4 regions of the Kineococcus aurantiacus genome follow, and region 2 is predicted to be linked to each of the others. Evidence: riboswitches for the same ligand, from Rfam matches in the RefSeq annotation. Region 2 holds a riboswitch; each other region holds the start of a gene.
The links. A riboswitch is a leader RNA that binds a small molecule or an ion and turns the genes downstream of it on or off. The one in region 2 is predicted to bind S-adenosylmethionine.
Positions count from the first base shown of each region.

Region 1: it holds a riboswitch for S-adenosylmethionine, as region 2 does, so the genes downstream of both, BJ968_RS22510 (MFS transporter) here and BJ968_RS05905 (NtaA/DmoA family FMN-dependent monooxygenase) in region 2, are expected to answer to the same signal.
Region 3: it holds a riboswitch for S-adenosylmethionine, as region 2 does, so the genes downstream of both, BJ968_RS18850 (O-acetylhomoserine aminocarboxypropyltransferase/cysteine synthase family protein) here and BJ968_RS05905 (NtaA/DmoA family FMN-dependent monooxygenase) in region 2, are expected to answer to the same signal.
Region 4: it holds a riboswitch for S-adenosylmethionine, as region 2 does, so the genes downstream of both, BJ968_RS05290 (MetQ/NlpA family ABC transporter substrate-binding protein) here and BJ968_RS05905 (NtaA/DmoA family FMN-dependent monooxygenase) in region 2, are expected to answer to the same signal.

Region 1 is NZ_JACCBB010000001.1:4,731,989-4,736,305, forward strand. It holds gene BJ968_RS22495 (iron chelate uptake ABC transporter family permease subunit) at 1-199, shown strand, start outside; gene BJ968_RS22500 (iron ABC transporter ATP-binding protein) at 196-954, shown strand; gene BJ968_RS22505 (hypothetical protein) at 1,245-1,541, opposite strand; SAM riboswitch class IV at 2,388-2,497, shown strand; gene BJ968_RS22510 (MFS transporter) at 2,551-3,915, shown strand; gene BJ968_RS22515 (TetR family transcriptional regulator) at 4,283-4,317, opposite strand, start outside.
Region 2 is NZ_JACCBB010000001.1:1,234,253-1,238,569, reverse strand. It holds gene BJ968_RS05915 (NtaA/DmoA family FMN-dependent monooxygenase) at 1-217, opposite strand, end outside; gene BJ968_RS05910 (LLM class flavin-dependent oxidoreductase) at 229-1,272, opposite strand; gene BJ968_RS05905 (NtaA/DmoA family FMN-dependent monooxygenase) at 1,301-2,689, opposite strand; SAM riboswitch class I at 2,683-2,771, opposite strand; partial or broken gene BJ968_RS24185 (nitrite/sulfite reductase) at 2,846-4,191, shown strand.
Region 3 is NZ_JACCBB010000001.1:3,929,877-3,934,193, reverse strand. It holds gene BJ968_RS18855 (LLM class flavin-dependent oxidoreductase) at 1-647, opposite strand, end outside; gene BJ968_RS18850 (O-acetylhomoserine aminocarboxypropyltransferase/cysteine synthase family protein) at 647-1,942, opposite strand; SAM riboswitch class I at 2,074-2,163, opposite strand; gene BJ968_RS18845 (NtaA/DmoA family FMN-dependent monooxygenase) at 2,237-3,544, shown strand; gene BJ968_RS18840 (TIGR03560 family F420-dependent LLM class oxidoreductase) at 3,600-4,317, opposite strand, start outside.
Region 4 is NZ_JACCBB010000001.1:1,114,069-1,118,385, forward strand. It holds gene BJ968_RS05270 (cytosine permease) at 1-1,035, shown strand, start outside; gene BJ968_RS05275 (OsmC family protein) at 1,040-1,543, opposite strand; gene BJ968_RS05280 (DUF7711 family protein) at 1,600-2,214, shown strand; gene BJ968_RS05285 (DUF1737 domain-containing protein) at 2,211-2,402, shown strand; SAM riboswitch class IV at 2,487-2,597, shown strand; gene BJ968_RS05290 (MetQ/NlpA family ABC transporter substrate-binding protein) at 2,665-3,612, shown strand; gene BJ968_RS05295 (ATP-binding cassette domain-containing protein) at 3,609-4,317, shown strand, end outside.

The DNA.
Region 1 (4,317 bases), 3.5 Mb from region 2:
CCTGGCCTACAGCGTGGCCGGGACGTTCCGGCACCGGTGGACCCTGCCGAGCGCCGTGCTGCTGGGCCTGCTGTGCCTGCTGGGCGGTCAGCTGGTCCTGGAGCGGGTGTTCTCCCTGGGAGCGACGTTGTCGACGACCATCGAGTTCGCCGGCGGGCTGTTCTTCCTCCACCTCGTCCTGCGCAAGGGAGCCCGATGATCCGCCTGCACGGTGTCACCAAGCGCTACGGGGCTCAGACGGTGCTGCACGACGTGCACCTGGAACTGGGGGCCGAGGGGGTGACCTCGCTCATCGGCCCCAACGGGGCGGGCAAGTCGACCCTGTTCGGCGTGATCAGCCGACTGGTGGCGCCCGACGCCGGGCGGGTCAGCGTCGACGGGATGGACGTCGCCTCGACCGACTCGGCCCGGCTGGCCCGCACGCTGGCGGTGCTGCGGCAGGACAACCACGTCGCGGCCCGGTTGACCGTGCAGGACCTGGTGGAGTTCGGGCGCTTCCCGCACTCCCGCGGTCGCCTCACCCGCACCGACCACGACCAGATCGAGCGTGCGCTGGCCCACCTCGAGCTGGACGGGCTGCGTGGCCGCTTCCTCGACGAGCTGTCCGGGGGCCAGCGCCAACGGGCCTTCATCGCGATGGTCCTGGCGCAGGACACCCGGTACGTGCTGCTGGACGAACCGCTGAACAACCTCGACCTGCGGCACATGGCCGAGACCATGCGCCTGGTCCGCACGATGGCCGACGACTTGGGCAAGCGGGTGGTGGTGGTCCTGCACGACGTCAACTTCGCCGCGACCTGGTCGGACCGGATCGTGGCGGTGCGGCAGGGTCGTGTCGTCGCCGATGCCGCCGCCGGGGAGGTGATGCGCCCGGACGTGCTCGAGGCCGTCTACGACGTCCCCGTCGACATCCGCCAGGTCGACGGACGACCGGTGGCGCTGTACTACCGCTGACGTCGCGGGGGGTCGTGGAGCAGTCATCGCGACGGGTGGGTGAGCGGTGGTTCCCCGAACCCGGCGTCTCCAGCGGCAGCAGACAGTGCTCGTCTGCTGCACGGGACCGCTGTTGAGCGAGGGCGCGAAAGTCTGCGTGTCGGGGCGGGCGAGGCTGTCGCTGGAGAGCGACACGTCGGAGGTGCGCGTCGAGGCCGAGCTGACCCGCCGCCTGCGTCGTGGCGGTGGGCAGACCACCGCTGCCGAGGCTGCGGTCGTGGTGGTGAGGGATCACCGGGGTGGCGTCGGGGTCACCTGGAGCCGGGGCGGGGGGCCGGCCCGAGCGTGCGGGAGGTGACGACGCCGCAGGCGTCCACGACGAGCTGCACGCTGTGGCGTCGGCGGCTCCGGGCGATGCTGAGGGCGGCCCAGAACGGCAGCCACGCCCCCAGGGTGCACACCGCGGCGAGGGCGTGCCGGCGGTGCGCGGTCGCCTCGCGGCAGGTGAGGACCGCCTGGTGCGCACTGGCGTGCTGCACCACCGCGCCGGCGGCCACGTGGTCCTGCACCGCCCGGCGCAGCGCAGCTGCCCGCTCCACGTCGCCCACCCGCTCGTCGGGGCAGGACGAGCGTGCCGGCCCGGGGTCGGGGGCGGGCGTGGTCGCTGACGACGGCGTCGTGGCAGCGGACGAGGTCGGGAGTGCGTCGGGAGTGCCCTTGGTGAGCCTCGGGCGTACGCGCAGCGACATGGCAACCCTCCGATGACTAGCTGTCTGGTGGAGCACTTGCTAACCATTTCGGGATCAGGTGTCACTGACTTGAGGGCTTCCGCCGGGCGGGTCGCGAGGAGCAGGCACGCACCGTCACGGATGAGGGTGCCCCGGTCCGGGCGGCCGACGCGGCGTCGCCGTGGCCGGTCGAGGCGACGAGCGGGCCGTGCAGGAGCAGTCCTCGCGGGCCGTCGTCGTCGCTGCTGGTGGCGCAGCCCCTGAGCATCGCGGTGGCCGGGAGCGCGAGGGCGAGCAGTGCCCACTTCGCACTCCCAGCGGATGCGCACCCGCGCAGTGCCGGTTGCGAGGGACGCGGGCGCGAGGGCTGGCCTCAGCGAGCCCGCTCGGCCGTGGGGAGGCGGAGGCAGCGTCGTGACCCTGCGTTCGCGACCGGTGCCGTTCAGAGTGGTCGAGGTCGGCACCGGTGCCGCCGCAACGGGGAAGCAGGGCGTCGGCACGGGCGCGCGGCGCGGGCGGCTCCCGTGGTCCAGGAACTCGGACGTCGACCGGTGACCACGTGGGCCCGGGCCTGCGTGAGGGGTGCGTCAGAGGTGCCACGCGCCGCTGCCCGCATGCTGTTGCCCGGCAGGACGTGCGCTCACGAGTTGAGCCGGGATCGCTCGAGGACCGGGGCGGCGCCGGAGTCGTTGACAACGAGATCTTGAGCTGGCTAGGTTCCTGCTCGGTCACGAGTCCCAGCGACGAGCCCCGGCTTGCTGGGCGGCAACCCTCCTCGTCGTGGGGTGCCCCGGGTGATGACCTGACCTGCGCCGGCGCGCGGGTAAGGACGAGCACCTGCCGCGACTCCTGCCTCCGTCGGTGCCTCGGCTACGGCACGGAGGACCCCATGGCGGCACGGCTCGACCACACGCGCTGGAGACCGGCGCACACCCGCATCGCGACGGCCTTGGGCATCGGGTGGATGCTCGACGCCTTCGAGGTGCAGATCATCGGCTCAGTCATCCCGGGCATCCAGTCGGAGTTCGGTCTGGGCGCCGACCAGGCGGTGACGATCAACGTCGTCTGGTTCTTCGGCATCGCGGTGGGTGCCCTCGGTTTCGGCTGGCTGGCTGACCGGGTGGGGCGCAAACGCCTCTTCGTCGCGACGTTGCTGGTGTACTCCCTCGCCGCGGTCGCCAGTGCCGCAGCACCCTCCTACGAGGTGTTCATGCTGTTCCGCTTCATCACCGCGCTCGGCGTCGGGGGTGAGTACTCGGCGATCACCTCGGCGATCTCGGAGTTCACCCCCGCTCGCAACCGTGGTCGCAGCAACGGCCTGGTGATGACCTTCTGGGCCCTGGGCGGGATCCTCTCCTCCCTCGTCTCGATCCTGGTGATCTCCACGTTCGGCCTGACCTGGCGGTACACGCTGTTGTTCGGTGTGGTCAGCGCCGTCTACGGTCTCCTCGCCCGGCGTCTGGTGCCTGAGTCTCCGCGCTGGCTGGCTTCGCGCGGGCGTTTGGCCGAGGCAGACGCCGTCGTCGTCGCGATCACCGGCCAGACCAGCGCCGACGGTTACGTGCTGCCCCCCTCGGGACGGCGTGGCCGAGGCGCGCTGACCGAACTGTGGAAGCACCACCGCAGCAAGCTCTTCTTCGGGATGGCTCTGGACTTCTCCGAGGCTGCCGGCTACTACGGCCTCTTCACGGCGATGAGCGTCTTCGTCTTCTCCTCCGCCTCCGGCGCTGTACCGATCTCCGACGCAGCGCTGCCCTGGTACTTCCTGGTCGCCAACGTGGGAGCGCTGGCCGGCGGTGTGCTCGTCGCGTGGGCGCTGGACGCCCTGGGCCGCCGGCCCTCGGTGGTCATCAGCTACAGCGGTGCGGCGCTGAGCATGCTCGGGTGTGCCGCGGCGGCTTCGACCGGTTCGCGTGGGCTCGTCCTGGCGTCGTTCACGGTTGCGGCGTTCTTCGCGACGTGCGCCTGGGTGTCGGCCTACCCCACGTTCTCGGAGCAGTTCCCCACCCACCTGCGTGCTACAGGGGTGGGCGCTTCGGTCGGGGTGGGGCGGATGGGCGCGGTCGTCGGGCAGGTCCTGCTGGCCGAGGTCGCAGTCGTCTTCTCCGTGACCTCCATGTTCGTGCTGCTCGCCGCGTTCTGGATGATCGGTGCGGCGGCGGGTGTGACGTGGTGGGTGAAGGGCAACGAGGCGCGGGGCGTGACGCTCGGCGACCTGGAGCTCGACCGCGCAGCCTCCACCGCCGGCGTGTGACCCGCAGCGCCCGGGCCGGACGGGACCGGCCCGGGCGCCCCCGCAGCGCAGAGCGCGTCGGCCATCCGGGCGTCGCCCGACCGTCGTCACCGACGAGGAAGAACAGCAGCGTGGGCTCGGCGACCGGGCTCCGTGCGTCGTCGAGTTCCGGTTGCGCGCGTGGGAGGCGGCCCGTGGAGACCGGCCCGGCGTGGTCGAGCCCTGTGGTCGTGGACCGCAACCTCGTCTCCGCGCAGAACTCCCGGTCCACGGCGGCTGCGGCGCAGCAGTTCCTCGCGGCGCTGAGCGTCTCCGTCGGCCGCAGGGGCTCGGTCGATCGGTACCCGTCCGCCCCTACCGAGTCCGGTGCTCCGGGCCGGGGAGCGGGTCAGGCAGATGCGGGTGCGGTCTTTCGAGTGCGCG
Region 2 (4,317 bases):
GGTCGTGGATCTTCCCGTGCTGCTCGCGCAGCCGCAGGCCCTCGCCGAGGAAGAATGCGTCGAACAACCCCCGCTCGGCGGTCCGGACGAGCTGGGTGAACGTCGAGTGGTGCATCTGCGACCCGCTGCGGGGGTCCGACCAGATGGTGCTGTGGTTGACGCCCTGGAAGAACACGCCGAAGTGGACGACGGCGTCGGGGTACCGGAGTTCGGTCATCGTTCGTGTCCTCAGGCCGTGGCGAACTGGTTGACGGGCCGCGCCAGGCCCAGGGTGGAGCGCAGCGTGGCTCCCGCGACGGGCGCCTGCAGGAGGCGGGCGACGCGCAGCGCCGGGAGGGTCGTGCGCAGCAGGGTGCGCAGGTCCTCGTCGAGGACGGCCGCGTGCAGGCGGACGCCGTTCACCGAACCGGCCAGCCCCGACAGGTACCGGGCGAACCCCTCGCCCGAGCCCGACCAGCGGATGCGCCCGGACGCCGGGGCGGCCGCGTCGGCGTCCAGGGCCGCGAGGCGGTCGGCCGCGGCGTGGGCCTCGGTGTCGAGGGCGAACTCGACGTCCAGCACGACGAGCGGGCCGCCCGCGGTGCGGCGGGCCCCCTCGTCCCCGCTGAGCACCACGTCGGCGTGCGTGGTGGGCGTCAGGTCGCGCTCGTGGACGACGACGACGGACTGGCCCTGCGGGCTGCGCGGCACGGTGAGCGGGCCCTTGACCGACCAGCGGCCCGTCTCGACGTCGACGTGGTGCAGGCGGTCGCGGTCGACGTAGCGCCCCGTGGCGACGTCGCGGACGACCGCGTCGTCCTCCCAGGAGTCCCACAGCGCCCGCACGGCACGCACGACGTCGGCCAGTTCCGCGGCCGGGTCCGCCGCGACGGGCAGGTCCACGGCCCGCGCCGCGCGCGCGGGGGAGGTCGTCGCGATCCAGCCGGCCCGGCCGTGGCTGGAGTGGTCCAGGGAGGCGATCTGGGCGGCGACGTGGAACGGTTCGGAGTACGTCGTCGCGGCCACCGGCAGCAGCCCGACCGCGTCCGTCGTGCCGGCCAGGAAGGCCGCGCGCTGGACGGCGTCGAGGTGCCCGACAGGGTTGCGCGGGTCCGGGGCGGTGGAGTCCTCGAACGTCAGGCCCGTCAGGCCCTGCGCCTGCGCGGTGACGGCGAACTCGCGCAGGCGGGCGGGGAAGAACACCTGGTCGGGCGTGGAGCGGGAACGGCGCCAGGCGGCGGGGTGCCACCCGCCGCCGTCGACCTCCAGGAACACGTGGAACGGGGTGGGCATGTCGGCTCCTGGTCTGAGGGGGTGCGGGTCACGGGGTGGGGACGGCGGCGCGCCGGAACCGGGCGCCGGTGTGCTCGCCGGGCAGGAGGGGCCCGGCGCCGCCGAAGCGCTCGCGCAGCGTCTGCCCCGGGACGTAGCCCTCGGGCCGGCGGCCGCGGGCCCGCAACCGGGGCCCGATGAGCTCGGCGAAGTCCAGCAGGGTGCCGTAGCTGTGGTGCTGGGTGAGGTTGATGCCGTCGATGCCGACGTCGTCGAGCCAGTGCTCGATCTGCGCGACGACCGCGTCGGGGGTCCCGACGGCCGAGAAGGTGCGCTCGCGCCGGGCGATCGCCGCGGCGAACTCACCCACGGTGCGCTGCCGGGGCAGCCCGGCCGCGCCGGGGTGGTCGGCGCGCCCCTCGAGCGCGAGGGCCTCCCCGACGGTCCGGTCCGCGGGGTGGGCCAGCGGGTCGAACGGCAGCGAGGCGTGCGCGAACCTGCCCTCCAGGCTGTCGTACCGGGCGTGCGCGGCGAGCTTGGCGGTCACGTCGGACTCGGTGTGCCCCGTGATGACGGTCGCCTGCACCACGAACTTCACGCTGCGCGGGTCCCGGCCGTGACGGGCGGCGGCCTCGCGCACCGCCGCGATCGTGCGGGCGACCGCGGCGTGGTCCGGTCCGCCGGTGAACACCAGTTCGGCGTGCCGGCCCGCGAACTCGATGCCGTCGGCCGACGCCGTGGCCTGGACGACCAGCGGGGTCCGCTGCGGCGAGGGGGAGGACAGGTGCGGCCCGGCCACCCGGAAGTACGTGCCGTCGTGGTCGATCGCACGCACCCGGTCGGGTTCGGTGAACACGCCCCGCTCGCGGTCGGCGACGACCGCCCCGGCGTCCCAGGAACCCTCCCACAGCGCGTAGACGACCTCCATGAACTCGTCCGCGATCCGGTACCGCTCGTCGTGCGCGATCTCACCGGGCAGCCCGAAGTTGCGCGCCGCGCTGGGCAGGTAGCTCGTGACGACGTTCCAGCCCACGCGGCCCTTCGTGAGGTGGTCCAGGGTGCTCATGCGGCGGGCGAAGGGGAACGGCGGTTCGTAGCTGGTGGAGAACGTGACCGCGAACCCGAGGTGGTCGGTCACGGCCGCCATCGCGGGCACGACGAGCATCGGGTCGTTGCTGGGGACCTGCAGCCCCTCGCGCAGCGCCGTCTGCGGGCCGTCGCGGTAGACGTCGTAGGCGCCGATCACGTCGGCGAGGAAGACGGCGTCGAACTGCGCGTCCTCGGCCAGCCGGGCCAGCGTCGTCCAGTACCCGATGTCGTTGAACTCGTGGCGGTGGTTGCCGGGCAGCCGCCACAGCCCGTGCGTGATGTGGCTCACGCAGTTCATCTCGAACAGGTTGAGCAGCAACGGCTTGGGGCCGGGCAACGCGTCCTCCATCGTCCTTGGCGGAAGCACCGACCCTCGGAGGGGGTTGCTGCGGCGTCGTCGAGCCAAGTCTCTCGGCCGCTCTGGATGGTTCGCACAGTCAACGACACGTCCCGTCGCCGTGTCAACCGAGCTCCACGCACCCCCTCCCACGTGATCGAGGACCGCATGTCCGGCGACGAGACCGCACGGGGACGCACCCACGGGCAGTGGCTCGTGGACGGGCGCACCCCGCTGAACCACGACGAGCAGTTCACGCCCGACGGACCCCCGCTGGAGGTGCGCGGGCGCATCGAGCGGGTCTACGCCCACCAGGGGTTCGCCTCCATCGACCCCGACGACCTCGACGGCCGGTTCCGCTGGTGGGGGCTGCACACGCAGCGCCGTCCCGGCGTCCCCGGTGGCCGCACCGCGCAGCTCACCGCGGCCGAGCTGTCCGACGAGTGCTTCACGCTGCGCGTCCGGCTGGACGGCGGCGCCCTCACGACGCGGCAGCTGCGCGTCCTGGGCGACGTCTCCCGCACGTACGCCCGCGGCACCGCCGACCTCACCGACCGGCAGAACGTCCAGCTGCACCGGGTGCGCATCGAGGACGTCCCCGCGATCTGGGCGCAGCTGGAGGCCGTGGGCCTGCGGACGACGGAGGCCTGCGGCGACGGCCCCCGCGTCGTCCTGGGCAGCCCGGTCGCCGGGGTGGCGGCCGACGAGGTCCTCGACCCGACGCCGGTGGTCGAGGAGATCGTGCGGCGGTTCGTCGGCGACCCCGACCTCGCGAACCTGCCCCGCAAGTTCGATCCGCGGTCACGGGGCACCCCAGCCAGGACGTCGTGCACGAGATCGACGACGTCTCGCTGGTCGGCGTGGAGCACCCCGAGCTGGGTCCGGGGTACGACCTGTGGGTCGGCGGGGGGCTGTCGACGAACCCCCGCCTCGCCGAGCGCCTGGGGGCCTTCGTCCGGCCCGAGCAGGCGGCCGACGTCTGGCACGGGGTCGTGCGGATCTTCCGCGACCACGGCTACCGGCGGCTGCGGCACCGCGCCCGGCTGGAGTTCCTGCTCGCCGACCGGGGCCCGGTGCGGTTCCGCGAGGTCCTGGAGCGCGACCACCTCGGGTACGCGCTGGCCGACGGGCCGCCCGCCCCGGCCCCGACGGGCGCCGGGGACCACGTCGGGGTCCACGAGCAGAAGGACGGCCTGCGCCACGTGGGGGCGACCCCGGTGGCGGACCGGGTCAGCGCCGACGTCCTGACCGGGCTGGCCGACGCCGCCGAAGCCGTGGGCTCGCGGCGCGTGCGGCTCACCCCCCAGCAGGAGGTCCTGGTGCTGGACGTGCCGCCCGGGCGCGTCGGGCAGCTCACCGCGCAGCTCGACCGCATCGGGCTGAGCACGGCCCCCAGCCCGTTCCGGCGCACCACGACGGCCTGCACCGGCATCGAGTGCTGCGAGCTCGCGATCGTCGAGACGAAGCGGACCGCGGCCGAGGCGGTGAGCGACCTGGAGTGCCGGCTCGCCGAGCGGGAGGAGGAGGAGACGTTCGCGCAGTGGGCGCACCGGGCCGACGAGGCCGCCCTGCGCTGACCCGCGCACCCCCGCGCGGGAAAACCCCCGAAGGCCCTTGCGCAGCGGGACGCGTGTGTCACA
Region 3 (4,317 bases), 2.7 Mb from region 2:
AGGACGGGGTCGCCCGAGGAGAACGGCAGGGCGTTCAGCGGGCCGTCGAGGCGGAAGTGCTCCCCGCGGTGGGCGAAGGCGTCGATGCGGGTGCCGTCGGCGAACCGGCCCGTGACGGGGTCGGCGACGAGCGCCTCGGGGTCCCAGCTGTGCCACAGCCGGCGGACCACGTCGATCCACTCCTCGGCGCGGTCGTAGGCGACGTCGTGCGGGACGGGGTCGAGCCCGACGTGCCGGGCGCTGCCGGTGTCGGTGACGAGGTTGATCCCGAACCGGCTGCCGGACAGGTGCTGCAGCGTCGCGGCCTGCCGGGCGGCGAGGTACGGCGGGGTGATCCCCGCGTTGACCGTCGGGACGACCCCGAGGTGGGTCGTGGCGGCGAACAGGTACGGCGCCAGCAGCAGCGGGTCGTGCTTGGGGCCGCCGTAGGCGGCGCGCACCCGCAGGTCCAGGGTCTGCGGGTTCCCCAGCGAGATCGCGTCCTCGACCACGACGAGGTCGAACCCGGCCCGTTCGAGGTCGCGGACGGCGTGGGCGTACAGGTCCGGGCGCGTCCAGTCGTCGTTCCACGCCTGGTAGTCCCGTCCCCAGCCCTGCGGGCCGAAACCCCGGGAGAAGAAGTAGCCGAAGTGCTGCAGGCGTCCCATCAGGCCGCCGCCCCCTCGCGCTCGCGGGAGGCCACGAGGGCCTGCTCCAGGTCCCCGAGCAGGTCCTCGGGTTCCTCCAGCCCGATGGACAGCCGCACCAGGCCGGGCCAGATCCCGGCGGCGAGCCGTTCGTCCTCGCTGCGGTGGGCGTGCGTGGTGCTGGCGGGGTGGATGACCAGGGAGCGGACGTCCCCGACGTGGGTCATCCGGGTGAACAGCTGCACGGCGTCGACGAACCGTTGGGCCGCAGCGCGTCCACCCTCCAGCGTCACGGACAGGACCGCCCCGGTGCCGCGCGGCAGCAGGCGGCGGGCGACGTCGTGGGAGGGGTGCCCGGGCAGCCCGGCGTGGTCGACGCCGACGACCTCGGGCCGGGCCTGCAGCCAGCGCGCGACGGTCTCGGCGGTCGCGCTCTGGCGGCCCACCCGCAGCGAGAGGGTCTCCAGCCCCTGCTGGACCAGGAAGGCGTTGAACGGCGAGATCGCCGGGCCCAGCCGGGAGGCGACGACGGAGCGGGTGTGCTCGACGTAGGCGCGCTGCGGGCCGTGGCGCTCCACCCAGCTCATCCCGGCCAGGACGTTCGCGGGGTCGGTGAGGTGGGCGAAACCGCTCCAGTCGAAACCGGTGCCGGTGACGACCGCGCCGCCCAGCGCCGAGCCGTGCCCGGCGAGGAACTTGCTCGCCGAGTGCACGACGACGTCGGCGCCGTGCTCCAGCGGCCGCAGCAGGTAGGGCGTGGCGAAGGTGTTGTCCACGACGAGCGGGACGCCGTGGCGGTGCGCGACGGCGGCCACGGCCGGGACGTCCAGGACGCTGTTCTTGGGGTTGGCGACCGACTCGGCGAAGAACGCCCGGGTCGTCGGGCGCACGAGCCGCTCCCAGTCCCCCGGCCCGGCGGCGAAGTCGACGGCGATGCCCAGGCGGGCGAAGTTGTCCAGCAGCAGCCCGCGCGAGCCCTCGTAGAGGTCGGCGGCGGCCACCACGTGGTCGCCGGCGCCGAGGATCCCCAGCAGGGCGACGGTGATCGCGGCCTGGCCGGTGCCGAGCAGGATCGCGTCGGTGCCGCCCTCCAGGACCGCCAGGCGGCGTTCGACGGCGGCCGTCGTCGGGTTGCCCATGCGGGTGTAGACGTAGCCGTCGTCCTCGCCGGCGAAGCGGGCGCGGGCGTGCTCGAAGTCGTCGAAGACGAACCCGGCGGTGAGGTGGACGGGCGTGACCCGGGAGCCGGTGACCGGGTCCGGTTCGGCGCCGGCGTGGACCTGCTGGGTGGTGAAGCCGTACGGGGCGTGCGTCATCGCGGGACCTTCCTGGGGCGGAGCGGGGTGGGGGCGGATCGGGCGGTCAGGCCCGACACGTCGTCCCGGCGCTGCGCAGGAGGTCGACGACGAGGCGTCGCGTGAGCGGTTCGATCGGCACTGCGGGTCCCTCCCCATCGGTCCTGGCGGGAGCACCTACCCCGGCGGGGCGGTTGCTGCGGCGTCGACGAGCCAGGTCTCTCGGCCGCTCTGGATGGCTCTCCCAGTGGACGGCACGGCCCCGACCCGTGTCAAGCGCTTCACCGGATCGGGCGCGGGGTAGCGTGCGCGGTCGTGATCCTCACGGCGATGGTCTTCTACCCCGGCGGCGAGCACCTCACGAGCTGGCGGCTGCCGGGTGGGCGGCCGGACGAGTACGTGAGCTTCGGGTACTACGAGCACTTCGCGCGCACCGCCGAGCGGGCGGGGTTCGCGGCCGTGTTCTACGCCGACGAGCTGTACGTGTGGGACCGGTTCGGCTCCGGCGTCGAGCACGTCGCGAACGTGCGGCCCGAGCCGTTCGGCCTGCTGGGGGCGCTGACCCGCAGCACCGAGCGGATCGGCCTGGTCGCGACCGTCTCCACGACGTACAACGAGCCGTTCCACACCGCCCGGCAGGTCGGCACCCTGGACTTCCTCAGCTCCGGGCGGGCCGGGTGGAACCTCGTGACGTCGGCCAGCGACGAGGAGGCCCGCAACTTCGGGCTGGAGCGCAACCTGGACCACGCCGCGCGCTACCGCCGCGGCGCCGAGTTCGTCGAGGTCGTGCACGGCCTGTGGGACAGCTGGGACGACGGCGCGATCCGCCCCGACGTCGCCTCGGGCCGCTACGCCGACCCGGCCGGGATGCACGTGCTGGACCACGAGGGGGAGTTCTTCCGGGTGCGGGGCCCGCTGAACCTGCCCCGCCCGCCGCAGGGCCGTCCCGTGCTGTTCCAGGCCGGGTCCTCCGAGGACGGCCGGCGGCTCGCGGGCCGGCACGCCGAGGCCGTGTTCGTGCCGGGCTCGGCCCCGCTGCCGGGCGCGCGCAGCCTCTACGAGGACTACAAGCGGCGCGCCGTGGAGAACGGCCGGGACCGCTCGCACCTGCTCGTGCTGCCGGCCCTGTCCCCCGTGCTGGGCGAGACCCCCGCGCGCGCCCTGGAGCGGCTGGAGGAGATCGAGGCGCTGACCCCGGACCGGCTCAGCCTGGACTGGCTCTCGCACCACCTGGGGGTCGACCTGTCCGACCGGCCGCTGGACGAGCGGTTCGAGTTCGACTTCAGCAGCGGGTCGAACCAGGTGCAGACGGTGTTCGAGGGGGTCCGCAAGCTCGTGGACCGCGAGCGGTTCACGCTGCGGGAGCTGTACCGGGCGATGCTGCGCCGCCGGTTCCTGCCCGGCACCCCCGAGCAGGTGGCGGACTGGATGACCGAGCGGTTCACCGGCGGCGCGGCGGACGGTTTCACCCTGGCGTTCTCCTCCCTGCCCACCGGGCTGGAGGAGTTCGCCGAGCAGGTGGTGCCGCTGCTGGTGCGACGCGGGGTGCTGGCCCCGGAACTGCCCGCGGCGACCCTGCGGGAGAACCTCGGCCTGCCCGTGCCGCCCAGCCGCTACCGGTGAGCCGCTACCGGTGAGCCGCTACCGGTGAGCCGCTACCGGTGAGCCGGGGGGCCGTTCAGGCGCCCAGCTCGGCCAGCCGCGGGACCACGGCGTCGCCGAACCGCTTGACGCTGCCGGGTTCGAAGTAGCCCCGGAACCCGCCGTGGACGTGGGTGACGCCGAGCGCGGCCCACCCGCGGGCCTGCTCGAGGAACCCCTCGACGTCGTCGGGGTCGGCGACGGCCATGACGGTCTTCTCGATCTCGTCGTAGTCGCGGCCGAGGTCCTCGCAGTGGGCCCGCAGGACGTCGAGCTTGCGGGCGATGTCGTCGCCCCCGAACAGGTTGCAGGCGTCGGCGTACTGCGCGACCAGGCGCAGCGTCTTCTTCTCCCCGCCGCCGCCGATGAGGATCGGCGGGTGCGGGCGGCGCAGCGGCTGCGGGCTGTTGAGGGTCCGGCCGAGCGCGTAGTGCCGGCCGGTGAAGGGTTCCTCGGAGTCGGACCACATCTGCCGGCAGATCCGCAGCGTCTCCTCCAGCCGCTCGAAGCGCTCGGCGGTGCCCGGGAAGGGCAGGCCCAGGCCCGTCGCCTCCTGCTCGAACCAGGCCGCCCCGATCCCCAGCCACGCCCGGCCGCCGGAGAGCACGTCGAGGGTGGTGACGAGCTTGGCCAGGAGCCCCGGTTCCCGGTACGTCACCGCGGTCACCCAGGCGAGCAGCTCGACGCGCTCGGTGCGGGCGGCCAGGAAGCCCAGCGTCGTGTACGCCTCCAGCATGGCCCGCTCGGCGTCGCCG
Region 4 (4,317 bases), 120 kb from region 2:
GGGCTCATCGTCCTGGGCGGCACGCTGGGGTTCCGGGTCATCATGCGCATGCAGCGCTGGATCACCGTGGTCACCGCCGTCCTGACGGTGCTGTACATCGCCTTCGCGGCCGGCTCGGTCGACTGGGGGACGGTCTCGGCGATCCCGGCCGGCGACACCGCGGCCGTCGTGGGCGCGTTCACCATGGTCATGACGGGGTTCGGGCTGGGCTGGGCCAACGCCGCGGCCGACTACTCCCGCTACCTGCCGCGGGACGCCTCCAGCGGCGGGGTGGTGCTGTGGACGACGCTGGGGTCCTCGCTGGGGCCGGCGGTGCTGCTGGTCTTCGGGGCGCTCGTCGTGGGCTCGCAGCCGGACCTGAGCGCGCGCGTGGCGGCCGACCCGGTGGGGGCGCTGACCGACATCCTGCCGACGTGGTTCCTCGTGCCGTTCGCGGTCGTGGCCGTCCTGGGCCTGGTCGGCGGGGCGGTCATGGACATCTACTCCTCGGGGCTGGCCCTGCTCAACGTGGGCCTGCGGGTGCCCCGGCCGGTGGCGGTGCTCGTCGACGCGTGCCTCATGGTCGCCGGCGCGATCTACATCGCGTTCTTCTCGGTGGACTTCCTCACCCCGTTCCAGGGGTTCCTCATCACCCTGGGCGTGCCGATCGCGGCGTGGGCCGGCATCTTCCTGGCCGACCTCGCGACGCGGCGCGCCGGCTACGCCGAGGACGAGCTGCTCGACGCGCGGGGCCGCTACGGGTCGGTGCGCTGGCTGCCGGTCCTGACGATGGCCGGGGCGACGGCGATCGGCTGGGGGCTGGTGTCGAACGCCAACGCCTCGTGGCTGGCCTGGCAGGGGTACTTCTTCGAGCCGCTGGGGCTGGCGACGTGGGTGCCGCCGTCGGGGCAGGACGCGGGGTACTGGGACGGCGACTGGGGGTACGCGGGCCTGGGCGTGCTGCTGGCCTTCGCCCTCGGCTTCGTCGTCGTGGCCGTGTTCGGCCGGGGCGCCGTCCGCGCCCAGGAGTCGCGGTCGCACGACTCCCGGGCGTGAGGGTTCAGGCGCGCTGGACGCTGACCTTCGGCGGCGTCTGCAGCGTCTGGGCGATGACGCAGTAGCGCTCGGCCAGGGAGACCATCTTGGCCTCGGTCGCCTCGTCGGCGTCGGAGGAGAAGTCGAAGGTGATGGTCACGTCGGTGATGCCGACGGGGACCTCGCGCGCGACGCCCAGGGTGCCGCGGGCGTCCCAGTGCGCGTCGACCGTGACGGAGGCGTTGCGCAGCTCCACGCCCATCGCCGTGGCGACGCTGCGCAGCGTCACCCCGGCGCAGGCCGCCACGGCCTCGCACAGCATGTCCGCCGAGCACGCCTCGGTGCCGTCACCGCCGGCGGCGGGGTGCAGCCCGGCGCGGGTGGTGCCCGCGAAGCCGTCGACCGAGACGCCGATGGACTGGCCGTCCAGCACCGCCACGGCCCGGGCCGGGACCAGCGCCTGCGCGGGGTCCTCCCGGTAGGCGTCCTTCAACGGCTTCTGCAGGGCCCTCAGTTCGGTCGAATCCACCGGGGAAGCTTAGGCCCCGCTGCCGTTGCCGTCGCAACTTCCGCGAGACTGCCCCTGTGAAGTGGAGCACCGCCCTGAAGACCCTGCAGGACGTCGCCGACGGCTGCGCGCACGTGGGCCGCCAGCCCGAGGGGATCGTCCGGCTGAGGGTCTTCCAGGCGTGGGTCTTCGGGACCCTGCTGGGGCCCCGGACCGACGACGTCGACGACGCCACCGGGGTCCGGGTCGCCCTCGTGACCAACGCCCGCGAGGGCGAGTGCGCCTTCGGCACCCGCCCGCCCGCGGCCGGGCACTGGCTCGCCGCCTCGGGGCTGGCGACGAGACCGGCCCAGCTGTTCTTCCGGTCCGGCGAGGTGCCCGTGTGGAACCACGTCGTCGACCGCCCGGTGCGGTTCTGGACGCGCGAGGAGGGTCTCGACGCGGACGTGCTGGAGCGGCTGCGCGCCGGGGAGGGGGCCGCGCTGCGGGGCGAGCCGCCGACGCCGGCCGAGCTGGCCGCCCGCCTGGACGCCGAGCTCGCCGTGAGCCTGGAGGCGTTGCGCCGCACGGCCTCGGAGTACGACGCGAAGCGGTGGTCACCGGGTTCGCCGGAACGGCGCGGCGACGCCCTGGCCGACGCCGCGCTGGGGTACCTGGACCTGCGGACGGCCAGGGGTACCCTCCGGCCATGAGCGACGAGACCGTCCCGGACAAGCTCGCCTACCGCCTCCTCACCGGGCCCGACGACCGGTCCTTCTGCGAGAAGGTCAGCGCGGCCCTGGCCGACGGGTACGTGCTGCACGGCAGCCCGTCGGTGACGACGACCGACGGGCGCACCGTCGCCGCCCAGGCCGTCGTCCTCCCCCACGTCCTGGGCTGAGCGCCCGGCGGCCCCCGGGCGGGGGCCCGTTGCGGCACCCGTGACCGTTACCGCTGTCTGACAGGCGGTGTTAAGGTGCGGGCAGGTCATGAGTGACAGCGAGAAGCCCTGGCTGGCTGTCCGGCAACCCTCCCCCGCGGCGGGGTGCCCCAGGTGAGGACCTGGCCGGACGATCCCGTCCGGCAAGCGCGGATCGCCGGACGTCGTCGATCACGGCAGCTGCGAGCCGCGCGCCCGCCCGCACGACAACCGGAGTGTCCTCGTGTCCACCGCCCCCGCCCTGCCCGACAAGCCCAAGCGCCGCGGCCTGCTCTACGGCCTGATCGCCGCCGTCGTCGTCATCGCCGTCGTGATCGTCGCGATCGTCCTGGGCACCCGCGACGACTCCACCAGCACCTCGGCCTCCGGCGGTGAGGCCAGGACGGTGAAGATCGGCGTCGCCGACAAGTCGCTGCCGTACTGGACGACCTACACCGAGCTCGCCGAGTCCAAGCTCGGCGTGACGGTCGAGCTGGTGAACTTCTCCGACTACACGCTGCCGAACCCGGCGCTGTCGCAGGGGGAGCTGGACCTGAACCAGTTCCAGCACATCCAGTACCTGGCGAACTACAACGCCACCGCGGACGACGACCTGCAGCCCATCGGCGCGACCGCCGTGTACCCGCTGCCGCTGTACTCCCTCACCGCGAAGTCCGCCGCCGAGCTGCCCGCCGACGCGCAGGTCGCGATCCCCAACGACGCCATCAACGAGGCCCGCGGCCTCCTCGTGCTGCAGCAGGCCGGCCTGGTCACGCTGAAGGACGGCGGCACCGCGTTCTCCACGACGAACGACATCGAGTCCTCGAAGGTGAAGGTCACCACCGTCGCCGCCGACCAGACCGCCAGCGCCCTGCAGTCCGGGTCGGTCGCCGCCGCCATCGTCAACAACAACTACGCGACCGCCGCGAAGCTGTCCGACGAGAACATCATCGTCAAGGACGACCCGACCGCCGCCGCGGCCGCGCCGTACGTCAACATCTTCGCCGCCCGCAAGGCCGACGTGGACGACGAGACCTACCTCGACCTGGCCGCGCTGTGGCACGACCCGGCCGTGCAGGAGGTCTTCCTGCAGGACAACCCCAGCGCGGTCGTGCAGGACACCCCCGCCGCGGACCTGCAGGCGGAGACGGTGAAGGTCGAGGCCGACGCGAAGGCCGCCCAGGGCAAGTGACCGCGCTCATCACCCTGGAGAACGTCTCCAAGCGCTTCGACCGCCGCGACGGGTCCTCCGTCGCGGCGGTCGACGCCGTTTCGCTGGAGGTGCGGACCGGTGAGGTGCTCGCGGTCATCGGGTACTCCGGTGCCGGCAAGTCCACCCTGGTCCGGCTGCTCAACGCCCTGGAGAAGCCGACGTCGGGCAGCGTCCTCGTCGGCGGCCAGGACCTGACGAAGCTGTCCGAGGGGGAACTGCGGGCGGCCCGCTCGAAGATCGGGATGATCTTCCAGCAGTTCAACCTCTTCCGGTCCCGGACCGTCGCCGGGAACGTCGCCTACCCGCTGAAGGTCGCGGGCGTGGGCAAGGCCGAGCGCGACCGGCGCACCGCCGAGCTCCTCGACTTCGTCGGGCTGCTCGACCGCGCGCACTCCTACCCCGAGCAGCTGTCCGGCGGGCAGAAGCAGCGCGTCGGCATCGCCCGGGCGCTGGCCACGAACCCCCCGCTGCTGCTGGCCGACGAGGCCACCAGCGCGCTGGACCCCGAGACCACGACCGAGGTGCTGTCGCTGCTGCGCCGGGTCAACGCCGAACTGGGCGTGACGATCGTCGTCATCACCCATGAGATGGACGCCGTGCGCCAGATCGCCGACCGCGTCGCGGTCATGGAGGACGGCAGGCTCGTCGAGATCGGCGACGTCTACGACGTGTTCTCGGACCCGC